2 linked regions of the Prochlorococcus marinus XMU1405 genome follow. Each later gene encodes a partner of the first gene's protein in a complex. Links are inferred from orthologs where the notes say so. Each region holds a gene or a part of one and is shown on either strand. Other genes may lie near its edges.

Evidence for each region.
Region 2: the proteins of cdaA (region 1) and glmM are in contact, whole or in part, in a crystal structure (PDB 7OJS), measured with the Bacillus subtilis proteins. The link is inferred for Prochlorococcus marinus XMU1405 from one-to-one orthologs.

Annotation. Positions count from the first base shown.
Region 1 is NZ_JAAORF010000002.1:383,353-390,841, reverse strand. The notes cover bases 1,898-4,657. They hold cdaA (diadenylate cyclase CdaA), read right to left. Parts: upstream 3,852-4,657; coding sequence 2,943-3,851; downstream 1,898-2,942. Other genes in these bases: lysA (diaminopimelate decarboxylase), read right to left, coding at 3,880-4,657; HA148_RS05750 (isoprenyl transferase), read right to left, coding at 2,136-2,939; bioB (biotin synthase BioB), read right to left, coding at 1,898-2,130. Also shown: HA148_RS05765 (hypothetical protein), read right to left, coding at 1-179; HA148_RS05760 (rhodanese-related sulfurtransferase), read right to left, coding at 191-1,123; more of bioB, read right to left, coding at 1,120-1,897; more of lysA, read right to left, coding at 4,658-5,253; rimI (ribosomal protein S18-alanine N-acetyltransferase), read left to right, coding at 5,341-5,781; HA148_RS05730 (ATP-dependent Clp protease ATP-binding subunit), read left to right, coding at 5,960-7,489. UniProt on the Bacillus subtilis protein: One of 3 paralogous diadenylate cyclases (DAC) in this bacteria, catalyzing the condensation of 2 ATP molecules into cyclic di-AMP (c-di-AMP). Upon expression in E.coli leads to c-di-AMP synthesis.
Region 2 is NZ_JAAORF010000001.1:235,746-243,334, reverse strand. What follows is about bases 3,337-6,196. They hold glmM (phosphoglucosamine mutase), read left to right. Parts: upstream 3,337-4,020; coding sequence 4,021-5,373; downstream 5,374-6,196. Other genes in these bases: HA148_RS01265 (DUF3177 family protein), read left to right, coding at 6,132-6,196; trmB (tRNA (guanosine(46)-N7)-methyltransferase TrmB), read right to left, coding at 5,381-6,010; HA148_RS01280 (thioredoxin domain-containing protein), read right to left, coding at 3,337-3,834. In the rest of the region: HA148_RS01305 (DUF3084 domain-containing protein), read right to left, coding at 1-543; global nitrogen regulator NtcA, read right to left, coding at 583-1,317; HA148_RS01295 (cob(I)yrinic acid a,c-diamide adenosyltransferase), read left to right, coding at 1,520-2,101; dcd (dCTP deaminase), read left to right, coding at 2,106-2,699; thyX (FAD-dependent thymidylate synthase), read left to right, coding at 2,701-3,333; more of HA148_RS01265, read left to right, coding at 6,197-6,755; HA148_RS01260 (hypothetical protein), read left to right, coding at 6,715-7,050; ileS (isoleucine--tRNA ligase), read right to left, coding at 7,047-7,589. UniProt on the Bacillus subtilis protein: Catalyzes the conversion of glucosamine-6-phosphate to glucosamine-1-phosphate. Glucosamine-1-phosphate is used for cell wall biosynthesis.

The sequences.
Region 1 (7,489 bases):
TGGATACCTTGTTTATTTAAATAAGTCCAACCTTTCATTTCGGCCCAAATCTTTATTATGTTATCTTTTTGTTCTGCTATAACAATTCTAAAGAAACATAATCCGAGAGTTTCTCTAACTTGAATTTTAATTAATAATCCAATGGCACCTGCTAATTTTTCTAATTCTTCGACTTTCATGATTTTGAAAATTAGTCCTTATAAATTTTATGATTTTCCTCGTTTAATCTATCGATTTGTTTTTGTCTTTCTTCAAACCTTTTTCTATCATCATTGCTGAATTGGTCTATGCAGAAATGACATTGGATACCCTTTCTATATTCTTTTCTTTCTTGATCTTGAATTGAAACTGGCATTCCACATGCATGACAAATTGAGTAGGATCCTTTTTCTAATTCTTGATCTAAAGCAACTCTTTTATCAAAAACATAACATTCACCTTCAAATAAGTTTTTGTCTCTTGGTATATCATCAAGGTATTGAAGGATGCCACCTTGTAGGTGATAAATATTTTTATAACCTTTCTTTTTCAGCAAACTTGTAGCTTTTTCACATCTTATTCCTCCGGTACAAAACATCGCTATATTTGTAGACTCTTTATCTTCTAAATGGGTATCTAAATGATCATCTACCCATTTGGGGAATTCGCTAAAGTTTTTTGTATTTGGGTTTATTGAATTCTGAAAAGTTCCAATAGAAACCTCATAATGATTTCTAGTATCAATGACTATTGTATTTTGATTTTTGACTAACTTATTCCAATTCACTGAGTCAACATAAGTCCCATTATCTTGCGCAGGCTTTATTCCATGGACACCCATGGTAACTATTTCTTTCTTAATTTTTATTTTTAATTTTTTGAAGACTTTCTTTTTTGAAAAGTTTACTTTTATATTCAAATTTCTATTATCCGTATATTTATCAAGTAAGTTGATAACAAAATCAGTTACATTTTTCTCAGCACAAATAGTTCCATTAATACCTTCACTCGCAAAAATTAATAAACCTGAAATATCGTTTTCATTTTCAATTTCTAATAATTTATTTTTCAGATCAAGAATTAAGTTTTCTTGAAATGGGAAAAAGGAATAAAGAGAAACTATTTTATAATTTTTGCCTTTCATAAAGAAGATAATGTTTTTTCACAAGTTTCAAAATCTTTATTAAATGATACTCCTACCTCATTAAGAAGTTTTCTGTCTGATTGAAAAGATGGATTTGAAGTTGTGAGTAACTCATCTCCGTAAAAGATTGAATTTGCACCACATTGAAAACATAATATTTGGGCTTCTTTTGATAGCTTTTCTCGACCTGCACTTAATCTTATTTTACTTTTAGGCATGAGAATTCTTGCTGTAGCTATCATCCTTATCATCTCAATTGAATCAATTTCTTGATTATCTTCTAAACCAGTACCTTCAATAGCTACTAATGAATTTATAGGAACACTTTCAGGGTGCGGATTCATGTTTGAAAGTACTTCCAAAAGAGATGCTCTATCGCCATTAGTTTCACCTAAACCTATTATTCCTCCACAACAAACATTTATTCCTGCATTTCTTACTCTATTGATAGTATCTAATCTGTCTTGATAAGTTCTAGTCGTAATTATATTTTTATAATACTCAGGACTAGTATCAAGATTGTGGTTATACGCGGTCAAACCTGCATCAGCTAGTCTGGAAGCTTGTTGTTCTGTAAGCATCCCAGCTGTAACACAAGCTTCCATTCCTAAATTTCTTACACCGCTAACCATCTCTAACATTGCATTAAAAGATTTTCCATCTCTAATTTCTCTCCACGCCCAACCCATACAAAACCTATCTGCACCTTCATTTTTTGCTATTTGAGCTCTTTTTAAAACCTCTTCAACCTCAAATTGCGGATGACTTTTGATTTCGCTAGCACTATAAATTGATTGGCTACAATACGAACAATTTTCCTCGCATCCACCAGTTTTTACGCTGAACAATGATGCTAATTGAATATTGTATTTGTTAAATTTTCTGTGAATGATTTGGGATTCCCACATTAAATCAATCAGAGGCTTATTGAGTATTTCCAATATTTCTTGTCTTTCCCAATCAAACCTAATTTCGTTATCTAACTGATGATTATTTGAATTTGTCATTTTTGTTAGGAAGAACATTGAGAATCTTTAAAAGATTCATTTGGTAATGATTCTATACCTCCGAAACGTCTATGCCTTGATTGGTAATCAATTATTGCTTTGAGAAATTCATACTCATTGAACTCAGGCCAAAGTACGTCAGATATATAAATTTCTGAATAAGCTAATTGCCATAATAGAAAATTACTTATCCTTTTTTCGCCACTAGTTCTTATTAGTAATTCTGGATCCTTAATCCCTCCAGTTAATAGCTCTGAATTAAATAATTCTTCGTCAATTTCACTTGGGTTTATTTCTCCAGAAGAAGATTTTAAGGCTAATTCTTTTGCAACTTTTACTATTTCTTGCCTACCTCCATAATTCACACAAACATTGAATAAAAATTTATTGTTGTGTTTAGTTAGAGACTCTGAACTAGAGATTATTTCTTTTAAATTTTTTGGAAAAGGAGTTAAATCTCCTATGAATTTTATTTTTGTTGATTCTTCATGTATTTCTTTAATTTCGTTTTTTAAAACTTCGCTAAAAAGATTTATGAGAAAATCAACTTCTTTTGTTGGTCTTGTCCAATTCTCAGTTGAAAAAGCATAAACAGTAATTACTTTACAACCTAAATTTTTTGCAGCTTTGAGAATTTTTTTTAATACACTAACGCCCTGTTTATGCCCAAAGGATCGAGGCAAGCCTTTCCTAGTTGCCCATCTCCCATTTCCGTCCATAATTATTGCTACATGTTTGGGTACTTTTTGCTTATCTATTTTCATTGATAAGTCATTAATTTTATCGTCTATTAATTTTCCTAATCTCATTTTCTAGTCCCTTTTAGTGGTAATGATTTCTGATTCTTTGGACTCATCTTCATTAATACCACCAACAATATTATCACTTGCATTTGTCTTTTGGGATAAAGAATTTTTACTTAGAGCTGGTTTATTCGTTCCCATAGAGTTTTGATTCCCTATTAAATCCACAAGTAGTTCTTGTAACCTACTACTGGTAATTGGCCTTTCAAGTTTCCCCTGATTTGCTAATGATAACGTACCTGTCTCTTCAGAAACAACAATACAAATACATCTATCAAATCTTTCTGTAATTCCCAATGCAGCCAAGTGTCTTGTGCCGTATCTGCTAATTCCTTGCCTAGAGAGTGGAAGTATTACTCCTGCAGATATTATTTTGTTACCCTTCACAAGAACTGCTCCATCATGCAGAGGTGTATCTGTTGCAAAAAGATTTATTAAAAGGTCTGTTGACAATTGTGCCTCAATTTTTGTCCCTGAATATAAAAAATCTTCAGGTCTTAAATCACTCCCCAAATCCACAACGATTAAAGCACCCCTTCTATTCTGAGAGAGTTTACCTGCAGTATCGACTAACTGAGTAATAGTAGTGGATTTTGCTCTGAATTCCTTTGGTGGATTTCCTAGTAATACAGCTAACCTACCAGTACCTAACAATTCCATTAACCTTCTCAGCTCTCCTTGCCAAAGTATTGCTAAAGAGAGAGAGCATGCGAGGACTACAGCATCAATTAATTTTGATGTTAAAGGAAGATATGCATATCTTTGAATGAACCAAGCTGATGAAACTAAAAACAAATATCCCCTTAAAAGCCACAATGTTCTCTGTTCTTTAACTCTAGAAAATAATAAAAGTCCAAAACCTACAGCGAATAAGACATCTAATAAAAGCTTTAAATTTATAATCCCCCAGAAATTCACATTAAAAATAAAATTAATCTAAATGTACCTAATTTTGTTTAAGAAAGCGATCAGGTAAGACGTCGTATTTTAAAAGATCCAATGGGCTTTCTCTTTTTTGAATAATTTCTGCTTCACCATCAGAAACTAAGAGGGCAGCAGGTCTTGGAATTCTGTTGTAATTAGAACTCATTGAGTTATTGTAAGCACCAGTACCAAAAACACATATAAGATCTCCCGTTTTGCAATTAGCTAGTTCTATCTCTTTAAACAATACATCTCCTGATTCGCAGTGCTTACCAGCAATAGTATATTTATTTTTAGAATTAATATTAAAGGGGTTACTTACCAAACATGCGGAATAATTTGATTGATATGTTATTGGTCTTGGATTATCACTCATTCCACCATCAACAGATAAATATGTTCTGATCCCTGGTATTTCTTTAAACGCCCCAATTTTGTAAATTGTTATTCCTGCTGTAGATACAATGGATCTTCCTGGCTCACACATCAAAGTAGGTAAATTTAAATTATGTTTTTTACAAGCTTGAACAACAGATGTGGAAATTGTTTTTACCCATTCATCTATTGAAGGGGGATCGTCATCTTCTGTATATTTAATACCTAAACCTCCACCCATATTCAATTTTTGTATATCATGGCCAAATTTTTTGGCTTGTAAAATGACATTCACCATTATTTTGCCTAGATCATTATGTGGGTCTAGTTCAAAAATCTGGGACCCAATGTGTGCATGTAATCCCTTTAAGTTAAGATGTTTAGTCTTGCTGACTTTGTCAAATAAATGATTTAAATATTCAATACCGAAACCAAATTTGCTATCAAATGATCCAGTTCTAATGTATTCATGAGTATGGCATTCGATTCCAGGAGTAAATCGAATCATTATTTCCAAATCACAATTTAATGAATTTGAAGTTTCTTCTAACCTTTGTAAGTCATAATCATTATCTACAATTACTTGTATGTTATTTCTAATTGCAAACTCTATTTCTTGATCTGATTTATTATTACCGTGAAAGACGATTTTTTCATTTGGGACTCCACCTTTAAGAGCAGTTAATAGTTCTCCCTCTGAAACCGCATCAAGTCCAAAACCCTCTGATGAAACTAGGTTACTCATGAATAAAGAACTATTTGCTTTAGAAGCATATATTGGAAGAGATCCTCCAGGGTAATATTTTTCTAGTGCTTTTTTATATGCTCTACAAGAGTTTCTTAGAGTGATTTCATCCAAAATATAAAGTGGAGAATCATATTTCTTAACTAATTCTTCAATAGAGCACCCACCAATTGATAATTTTCCATCACTTCCTATAGATGTAGTAATCGGTACTATATTTTTATTTGGGCTGTTGATATCAATCTTTTGTTTTAAAAAGGATTTTTTTTCGTCCATGGGAAAATTCTAAATAGAGTTATTCTTAAATTGTCATATTTTATAATGACTTTAATTTCAGATTTTTGAATATTTATTTATTATAAAATGATATCCATTAAACATATAAAAGAGAAAGATATTGATTTATGTTATGAATTAGATTCAAATACGATCTCTTTGTGGAGCAAAAATCAATGGGCTAAAGAATTTAAAAAAGATGGTGTCAATGTCTTCGGGATATTACTTTCAAATCTTGTAGTAGGAATATGTGTTTTTCATGTAGTTCTTGATGAAGCTCAAATAAATTTTTTTGTGGTAAACCATAAATACAGGAAAAAAGGTTTTGGAACTTACCTTATGAGCTACTTAATAGAAGAATGTGAAAAATTAAATTTAAAAAAATTAATTTTGGAAGTCTCTCATTCTAATTTTTCTGCTGATAAATTTTACAATAGCTTTGATTTTAATACTGTGGGAATACGAAGAGATTATTATAAGGATGGTTCGGATGCTCTCCTCAAAGAAAAAAAACTAAGAACTAAGTAATTTAAAATTTAATTGTTCGGATAACCAGAATGCTTGAAATTACTTGAATTTATTGCTATATCACCAAAAAAGTTAGATTAAATTAAAAAAAATATACTTTTAGGTATTCACAAAAGCTCATTGTGAACACAAAATTGACATATTGCTGGTAGGTTATTAATAGCAAGATAATCTTCTAATGTTTGAAAGATTTACAGAAAAAGCTATAAAAGTCATCATGCTTGCTCAAGAGGAAGCTAGAAGGCTTGGCCATAACTTCGTTGGTACAGAACAAATTTTATTAGGTCTTATTGGAGAAGGTACAGGAGTTGCAGCAAAAGTTCTAAAATCATTAGGTGTCAATTTAAAAGATTCAAGAATTGAAGTAGAAAAGATAATTGGTAGAGGATCAGGTTTTGTAGCTGTAGAAATACCCTTTACCCCTCGAGCAAAAAGGGTTTTAGAATTATCACTGGAAGAAGCGCGCCAATTAGGTCATAACTATATAGGGACTGAACATTTATTACTAGGCTTGATTAGGGAAGGAGAAGGGGTAGCTGCAAGGGTTTTAGAAAATCTTAGTATCGATCTTACAAAAGTAAGAACTCAAGTTATAAGGATGCTAGGTGAAACAGCAGAAGTTGGCAGTGGAGCTAATCCAAGTAAAGGAAATTTAAAAACTGCTACACTAGATGAATTTGGAACAAACCTAACAAAGCTAGCAAGTGAATCAAAACTTGATCCAGTAGTTGGCCGATATGAGGAAATAGATCGCGTTGTTCAAATATTAGGCAGAAGGACCAAAAATAATCCAGTACTTATCGGTGAACCTGGAGTTGGTAAAACCGCTATTGCAGAGGGTTTAGCTCAAAGAATACAGTTGGGTGACATCCCCGACATACTAGAAGATAAAAGAGTTTTAACTCTTGATATAGGACTTTTGGTAGCCGGAACAAAATATAGAGGAGAATTTGAAGAAAGATTAAAGAAGATAATGGAGGAAATTAAATCTGCAGGTAATGTAATACTTGTCATAGATGAAGTGCATACTTTGATTGGTGCTGGAGCAGCTGAAGGTGCTATAGACGCAGCGAATATTCTTAAGCCTGCATTGGCCCGAGGAGAGCTCCAATGCATTGGAGCAACAACTCTAGACGAATATAGAAAACATATTGAAAGAGATGCTGCTTTAGAGAGAAGATTCCAACCTGTCATGGTTGGAGAACCATCAATAGAAGATACAATCGAAATCTTAAAGGGACTTAGAGAACGTTATGAACAACATCATCGCCTTAAAATTACTGATGATGCTTTAGAGGCTGCAGCTCACCTAGGAGATCGCTATATATCTGATAGATTTTTGCCTGATAAAGCTATAGATCTTATCGATGAGGCAGGAAGTAGGGTTCGTTTAATAAACTCTAAACTTCCACCTGAGGCTAAACAAATTGATAAAGAATTAAGACAAATTCAAAAACAAAAGGAAGAATCTGTAAGGGATCAAAACTTTGATCAAGCCGGTCAATTGAGAGAAAAAGAGATTGAGTTGTCTGCAAAAATTAAAGATGTACTCGAGAATAAAAAAGAATCTACAACTGAGGATGAAACAAGTATTGATACAAACTCGGTAAAAAATGATTCAAAACTTTTACAAAATCCTATGGTCTGTGAAGAGGACGTTGCACATATTGTTGCTTCTTGGACAGGTGTTCCTGTTCAAAAATTAACT
Region 2 (7,589 bases), on another replicon or contig:
ATTAGGCCTCCACAAAAGAATATTTTCTTTTTCTTTTTTATTAGGGATTACAATTTTTTGAACATATTTATCAGCACTATTATAAATTTTTCCTAGATCTAATTTTATATTTGGATTAGAAGTGACTTCTGCAATAAATAATGTTTGACCTCGTTTAATAACTACATTTCCACTTCTAAATTCTTTAATATTACTTTTTAGTTTGTTTAATTCCTTTTCTTTATTAATAATCTTATCTTCAAGCATTTTTGTTTCTTCCTGTAAAGGAACAAGTGCCTTTTTACTTTCATCCAAAGTTTTTTGGAGAAAGGGAATATCAACAAAAAGTCTTTGCCTAAATTCTTCACTAAATAGAAGCAATAAGCCTATAGAAATTGCACTAATAAATCCACCAGTTATTATCGTTATTATTGTTGCTGTTTTTTTTGGTCTTAATTTTAAGATACTAAATCTTGCCTTTCCAATCTTCGTTCCAAGAAGATCACCAAATGGTGCAATTAATCCGCCAAGTATTATCAAAAAAACAATTAAAATCCAAGCCACATTATTTTGTATACTCGCTACATCATAATTAATGATGAGTCAATTAAATCTTTTTGCAAGGGCTATTGGGTCAAATACTGTAATTTTTTTTCTTTCAATGGTGAGGAGCCCGGAATCCTTTAAATCTCCTAATAATCTCGTTATGGTTACTCTTGTAGAACCAATAGCTTCAGCAATTGCTTGATGTGAAAGCCTCAAATCTATTGTAATACCTTTTTCACTTGCAACTCCAAAGTCTCTACACAAAACCATCAAAAAGCTTACTAAGCGAGAAGACATATCTCTATGAGTCAGAGTTTCTATCATAGTTTCTGTTTGCAAGATCCTACTTGAAAGTCCCTGCAGCAATAATAGTCCTACAGATGCATCATCCTCTATCGCTCTTAAAACAGAGTTTGCAGGGGCTGTTATCATTTCAACTCTTGTGAAAGCTATGGCGTGATAAAAACGATCAGATCTATGACCTGTAAGAAGAGATAAAACACCAAAGAGGCTATTCTCTCTTAATAAAGCAACAGTTATCTCTTCGCCAGATTCATAAACTCTTGATAACCTAACTGCTCCTCTTCTTATGAGATATACCCTCTCAGCAGGATCACCAGGGAAAAAGATTGTTTTAGATCTCTCCACCATTTCTGTGCTTGCACCCTCTAGACCTTTAATTACTTCCATTAAAGTTCTATTTATTGGAAAACGTTCTCCAAAAGAGCTTGTTTTACTTTGTCCAGACTGTTGCGAACTAAAGCGATTGAATCCTCGAGAAGAAGGTATCATAAATATCTTGACTATTAAAAAATTTAAGAAGACACATTGAAAAATCTTGTATCAACAGTAACAATTTTCAATTCTTATTGGTTGCATTAAGGAGATCTCTCGCTTAGCTTCAACTTTTCCAACTATTTTTTAAGTAAAATTACACTATATGCAGCGTAATTAATTTCAAATTATACTGCATATAGAAAAGAAATCTAAAATAATGGTGATTAGTTCATTTAATTCTTATTCCAAAAGTAATCTTGATGTTGTAAAAACAACCACTTCAAATAAGTCAAATTTAAAACAATTTAAACAAAACGGTCAAATTCAAATCTATCAATCTTCTTTTAGAGGAAGTTATTCATCTATCATTAGAGACTCTTTAAGAAATGCTGCTCTTGGTAGAAAAGTGCTTCTAGTACAATTCATGAAAGGTGGAGTTAAGCAAGGAATTGAAAATGCAGTAAAGCTTTGTGGGAATTTAACATGGGTAAGATCATCACATTCCTTTGATCAATATGATTCAAAAGAAATTGAAAATAATAATAATTTAAAAAAATCTATTCATGAATCTACTTATAAATTATGGAATTTTTGCAAAAAAGAATTACTTTCTGGCGAAAATGATCAGATCATACTTGATGAAATTTTTCTTGCAATTAAAAAAGAAATTATTGATAAAGATGATTTGATTTCAACACTTGAAAACCGATTTTTATCAGGAGATGTAATCCTTACAGGTACAGATATTCCTAAAGATTTATTATTAATGGCTAATCAAATTACCGAACTACGCTCATAAAAAAATGCTAAAAAATGATCTTTGGATAAATAAAAAAGCTTCTGAAGGAATGATAAATCCTTTCCAATCAAACTTGGTTAGGCATCTTGAACCTGATAATCACCAAAAGCCAGTTTTGAGTTACGGATGTTCTTCTTATGGCTATGATTTAAGACTTTCATCAAAAGAATTTCTCATTTTTAGACATATCCCTGGTACTGTGATGAATCCCAAAAAATTTAATCCGGATAATTTAGAAAAAACTGTTCTTCACCATGATGATGATGGTGATTTTTTTATTCTTCCTGCTCACTCCTATGGTTTAGGAGTCGCATTTGAAAAAATGAAAGTACCAGAAAACATAACTGTAATTTGCATAGGAAAAAGTACATACGCACGTCTAGGAATTATTGTTAATACAACACCCGCAGAGGCTGGATGGGAAGGCCACCTAACTCTAGAATTCAGTAATAGTTCAGGCGCAGATTGCAGAATTTACGCAAATGAGGGTATCTGTCAACTACTCTTTTTTGAAGGTGATCCATGCTCTACAACTTATAACGACAGAAAAGGTAAATATCAAAACCAACCAGAAAAAGTGACTCTAGCAAAGATCTAAAATGAGTAAAGTTGAATTAATATCTCTCACTCCTGATGCAGAGAAAACAATGGCTTACATTGCAAGAGTAAGTAACCCAAAAAATCAGGAAAATCAGGACTATTCAAAATTATTGAGTTATTGCATTAAAAATGAACATTGGAGTGTATTTGAACAGTCATTTATGACCTTACAAATAGAAACCAATAGGGGAATTGCTGCCCAAATTTTAAGACATAGATCATTTACTTTCCAGGAATTTTCACAAAGATATGCAGATAGTTCTCAATTGGGAAATATTCCCTTACCAGAGTTGAGGCGTCAAGATTTTAAAAATAGGCAAAATTCAATCCCTGACCTCCCTGATAAGTTAAAAAAAAGATTCAATGAAAAAATTAGTTTACATTTTCAGGCTGCTTCAGAATTATATGAAGATTTACTTGCTGAAGGTGTAGCCAAAGAATGTGCGAGATTTGTTTTACCATTAGCAACTCCCACAAGAATCTATATGTCTGGATCATGCAGATCGTGGATCCATTATATTCATTTAAGGTCAGGTCACGGTACCCAAGAAGAACATAAGTCTATTGCCCAAAATTGCAAGTCTATTTTTAAACAAAGTTTTCCGATTGTATCAAAATCTTTAGAATGGTAAAAATTATGAATGACTGCGAGGACCTACCTCATTATTTTTACTTTCTTGAATTGTTGAAAATTCAGCATTAATAATTTCTTCATAGGGTTTATCTTCTTTTTTCAAATTATTAATAGATTCTCTTATTTTTATTTCATCTTGTTTACCAATAAATGTAGATATTAGATTCCCCTTTTTATCAAAAAGATTAACTTGAGGAATCCCATTGACGGCGAACTTCTCGATGTAATTACCCCATTTTTGATTATCAACATTTAAAAAAACAAAATTAATATCTTCTTCGTATTCATCTTTAAGAGAAGAAACTTGTGGAGCCATTTCTTTGCAAACTTCACACCACTCTGCATAAAATTCAAGAAATGTAGGTTTATTATTTGTGAAAGCTATTTCAGGGTCAACAGATAACTCTCCAAAACTCTTTAAAAGATAAGTTGATTTAAAAAATAGATTTTTAAACAAAAGCATTGAAATAATAACAATAGATATAATCAAAACAAGCATTATTTTAAAATTTGTCTTTAAAAATGGCTCTCGACTTTCAGATTGCACTATTAAGGTATTACTAACTAAAGGTATCTTAAATAAGTTAAACAAATAAAGAGAATTGAAAAATATAAGCTTTTAACCAACTGATAAAATAAGGATTGAAAAGTTATCAAAAACTTCTTTGATTCCCGAAATCTAATTATGCAATCAATCTTTGGAACTGATGGAATAAGAGGAAGATTTAATGAAGAGATAACTTATTCTCTAGCCTATAAAGTAGGTTATGCTCTAGGTTCGTCTTTGAAAAAGAAAAATCCAATATTAATTGGAAGAGATACAAGAATTAGTGGAGATATTCTCCTTCAGGCCATAACACAAGGTATAAATGAAAGTGGCAAAAAATTTATAAATCTTGGAATCTGTCCAACCCCAGCTATTCCTTTTTTAATAAGACAAGAGAGCTTTAGCAGTGGTGTCATGATATCTGCAAGTCATAATCCGCCAGAATATAATGGAATAAAAATTTTTGATCATAATGGTCAAAAAATTACTAAAAATTTTGAGAATAAAATTCAAAAAATAATTGAAGAGTCAAAAAAAAATATATCAATTCCTACAAAAGTGGTTTCCCTAAAAACAAATAAAGATCTTATGGATACTTATATTAAAAGCCTAATCCAAACAATGGGTGGAGAAAGTTTAAGCGGGTTGAGAATAATATTAGACACATGCCATGGATCAGCAACAACTTGCGCAAAAAAAATTTTTCAGTCTCTTGGTGCTGATGTAAAAGTTATCAATAACTCTAAAAATGGTTTGAAAATTAATTTGAATTGTGGTTCTACTAACCTCGAACCATTAAAAAAAGCATTAAGAGAGAGTCCTGCAGATATGGGATTCAGCTTCGATGGAGATGCCGATAGAGTAATTGGAATCGATTCAGAAGGTAATGTGCTGGATGGAGATCATATTCTTTTTCTTTGGGGTAGAGAACTAATGGAACAAAAAATTCTCACCAATAATTTACTAGTATCAACACAAATGGCAAACTTAGGTTTTGAAAAGTCCTGGAATAAAATTGGAGGAATTTTATATAGAACTGATGTAGGAGATAAATATGTTCATGACGCAATTAAGAAAAAAAGAGCTATTTTAGGAGGTGAGCAGTCAGGTCATATACTTTCAAAAATTAATAACTTTTCTGGTGATGGGATATTGACTGCACTTCAAATTTCCAAATATTGTAAAAAGAAAAATATTAATTTAAATGATTGGCTTAAAAGTAGTTTCGAACCTTTTACTCAAAAACTAACTAATATAAAATTAGATTTTAATATTAATAAATTAAATCCAAAAAATAAAATCTTAATTGATGAATCTATAAAAAATTTTCAGGCAGCATATTCGGATAACTGTAGAGTTTATATAAGGCCTAGCGGTACAGAACCTGTAATCAGAGTTCTAGTTGAAGCCAAAAATTATAAAGAAGTTCATTCTTTATCAGGCGAAATAACTAACAAACTCTTTTTAGAAATTGATAAAATAACAAAATAACGATGAATTAAATTTTTATATAAATTTTTTCATAAATATCAAGTTGGTTAACAATCACATACTTTTCCCTATCAGTTTTAATTTTAATTGGATTAAAACTTTCGGAACAATTAAAATCTTTTTTATTTATTGTTTTAAAATGAGAATTACTTGATATAGTGCAATCCATATAATCGAATAAATCCTTTACATCTGTTTTTATAAAAATTAGAGTGCCTTTTTGCAATAAATTTGAAAGCATATTAATAAATTCTGGCTGAATTACACGCCTTTTATAATGCCTCTTTTTAAACCAAGGATCAGGAAAATTAAAAGAAATACTTTTTAGATTTTTAGTAATAAATTTATTTTGGACATCATTCAAAATATTATTAGCATTACCAAATATAAAATATAGATTTTTGATTTCTCGTTCAATAACTTTTAATTTAGCATTTTTGACTAATTTCTCACGAATTTCAATTCCTAAATAATTCCAACTAGTATTAACTAAAGCTAAATCAAATAGAAACTCACCAGCAGCACAACCTATATCCAAATGAAGATTCGATTTAGAATCATCAAACATTTCGCTCAAAGAGGGTATTCTCTCAATTTGATTGAAATTACTACTAAGGGGATTAACATGCTGTCTCATACAATTATTAATATATTCCTAGGCAACATTATAAGAATTCATAATATTCATAACTATGACAATAGTAAGTTCAAAAGTAACAGTTTGATGTTTAATTATTATGTGTTTAAAAGAAAAAATTTTGAACGTTTTTAATCAACTTTCTATTTGGCTATCATTTCAACTTTCAATAATTTTCCTTATTGGTATTCCTCTTACTCTATCTTTCTGGTCAATTAAAAAAAGAAATAAAGCAGTTACTAAACTTCTATCAATTTATTGGAAAGTATCACTTTTATTTTTTATAAGCCTTCTACTTTTAATAGGAAAGTATAATTATGCTCTTGTGATAACAAATATTTCAACATTATTAATGACAGTTTCAGTTTGGTTTTGGAACGATATTAATGATGAATTAAGAGAATATGATTTTTCTTACTCCCTTACCACGACAACAAAAATATGGAGATGGACGATAACTTTTATATCTCTCAATTTCTTTATTCAGAGTTTACAAAACTTCAACTGCTTTTCTTTTATAAATTCTGATGCGTGTGCAATATGGCTTCAGCCTTCTTCAAGTTTATATACCATTATAAAAAATTTATTTAATTTTTTCTTTGGAGCTAACTTTACCCAGCCGATATCAAAATTCTTAGGGTTATTCTCATTATTAATCTATATTTTAGGCCTTATTCAATGGTCAATAATCAAATTACCTAAAAATGGAAGAAACTCCTGCTTCTCAGAAAATGGCAAAAATTGATTTAATAAATAGTCTTGAAAAAATAAGTTCCGAGATACCTGATAGGATACTTAAACTAGAGGGATTCATTCTAAAAGAAAATCAAAAAGAAAAATTAGAAATAATTATTTTCAGAGGTTACAGTAGCTCAACAACTCATCCAATTGAAATAGATTTAGAAAAAAAAGTAATAACACTTTCTTATACAATTGCAAATTTTAAACTTTATAAAGCCCCATTAACAGAAACCGAAGAAAATTTAATAAGAGAAAGTCAAAACTCAGTTTTCTTTTTGAATCAAAAAAACTGGATTTAAATTAATTCAAAATTAATAATACTTGAACATCTTTTGCATAATTTTGTATTTTGGATTCCATTAAAAGTTTCTTTTTGATAATGCCAACATCTATCACATTTTTGACCTTGAGCTTTATTTATCTGAATTTTACCAAGTGCATTGTTATCAATAATCAGAGAATTCTCCGCCAAATCGGATACCACTTGGAAGTTTGATACTATAAGCCAATCTCTAAATAAATCTACATCTTGATTACCAAATTCTTTTAGCCAAGCAAGTGAATCTTTTAAAGCTTTATCTTCAGGTAAATAATTAACTTCAGTTTCCAAAGCTGCTCCAATTATTTGTTTGTTCCTACATCCTTCTATAGCCTTGTTAATTTCAACTCTCAAATTTCTTAAATTTGCAATGTGCTCATTAAGTATTTGATTTTTCCATGACTGCGAAAATATAGGCCATCCTCTTTGAAAGACTGATCTTTCTTCAGTTGAATATGGAATATTTTGCCAAATATCTTCAGCCATATGACAAAGCACTGGAGAAATAAGTACGGCTAA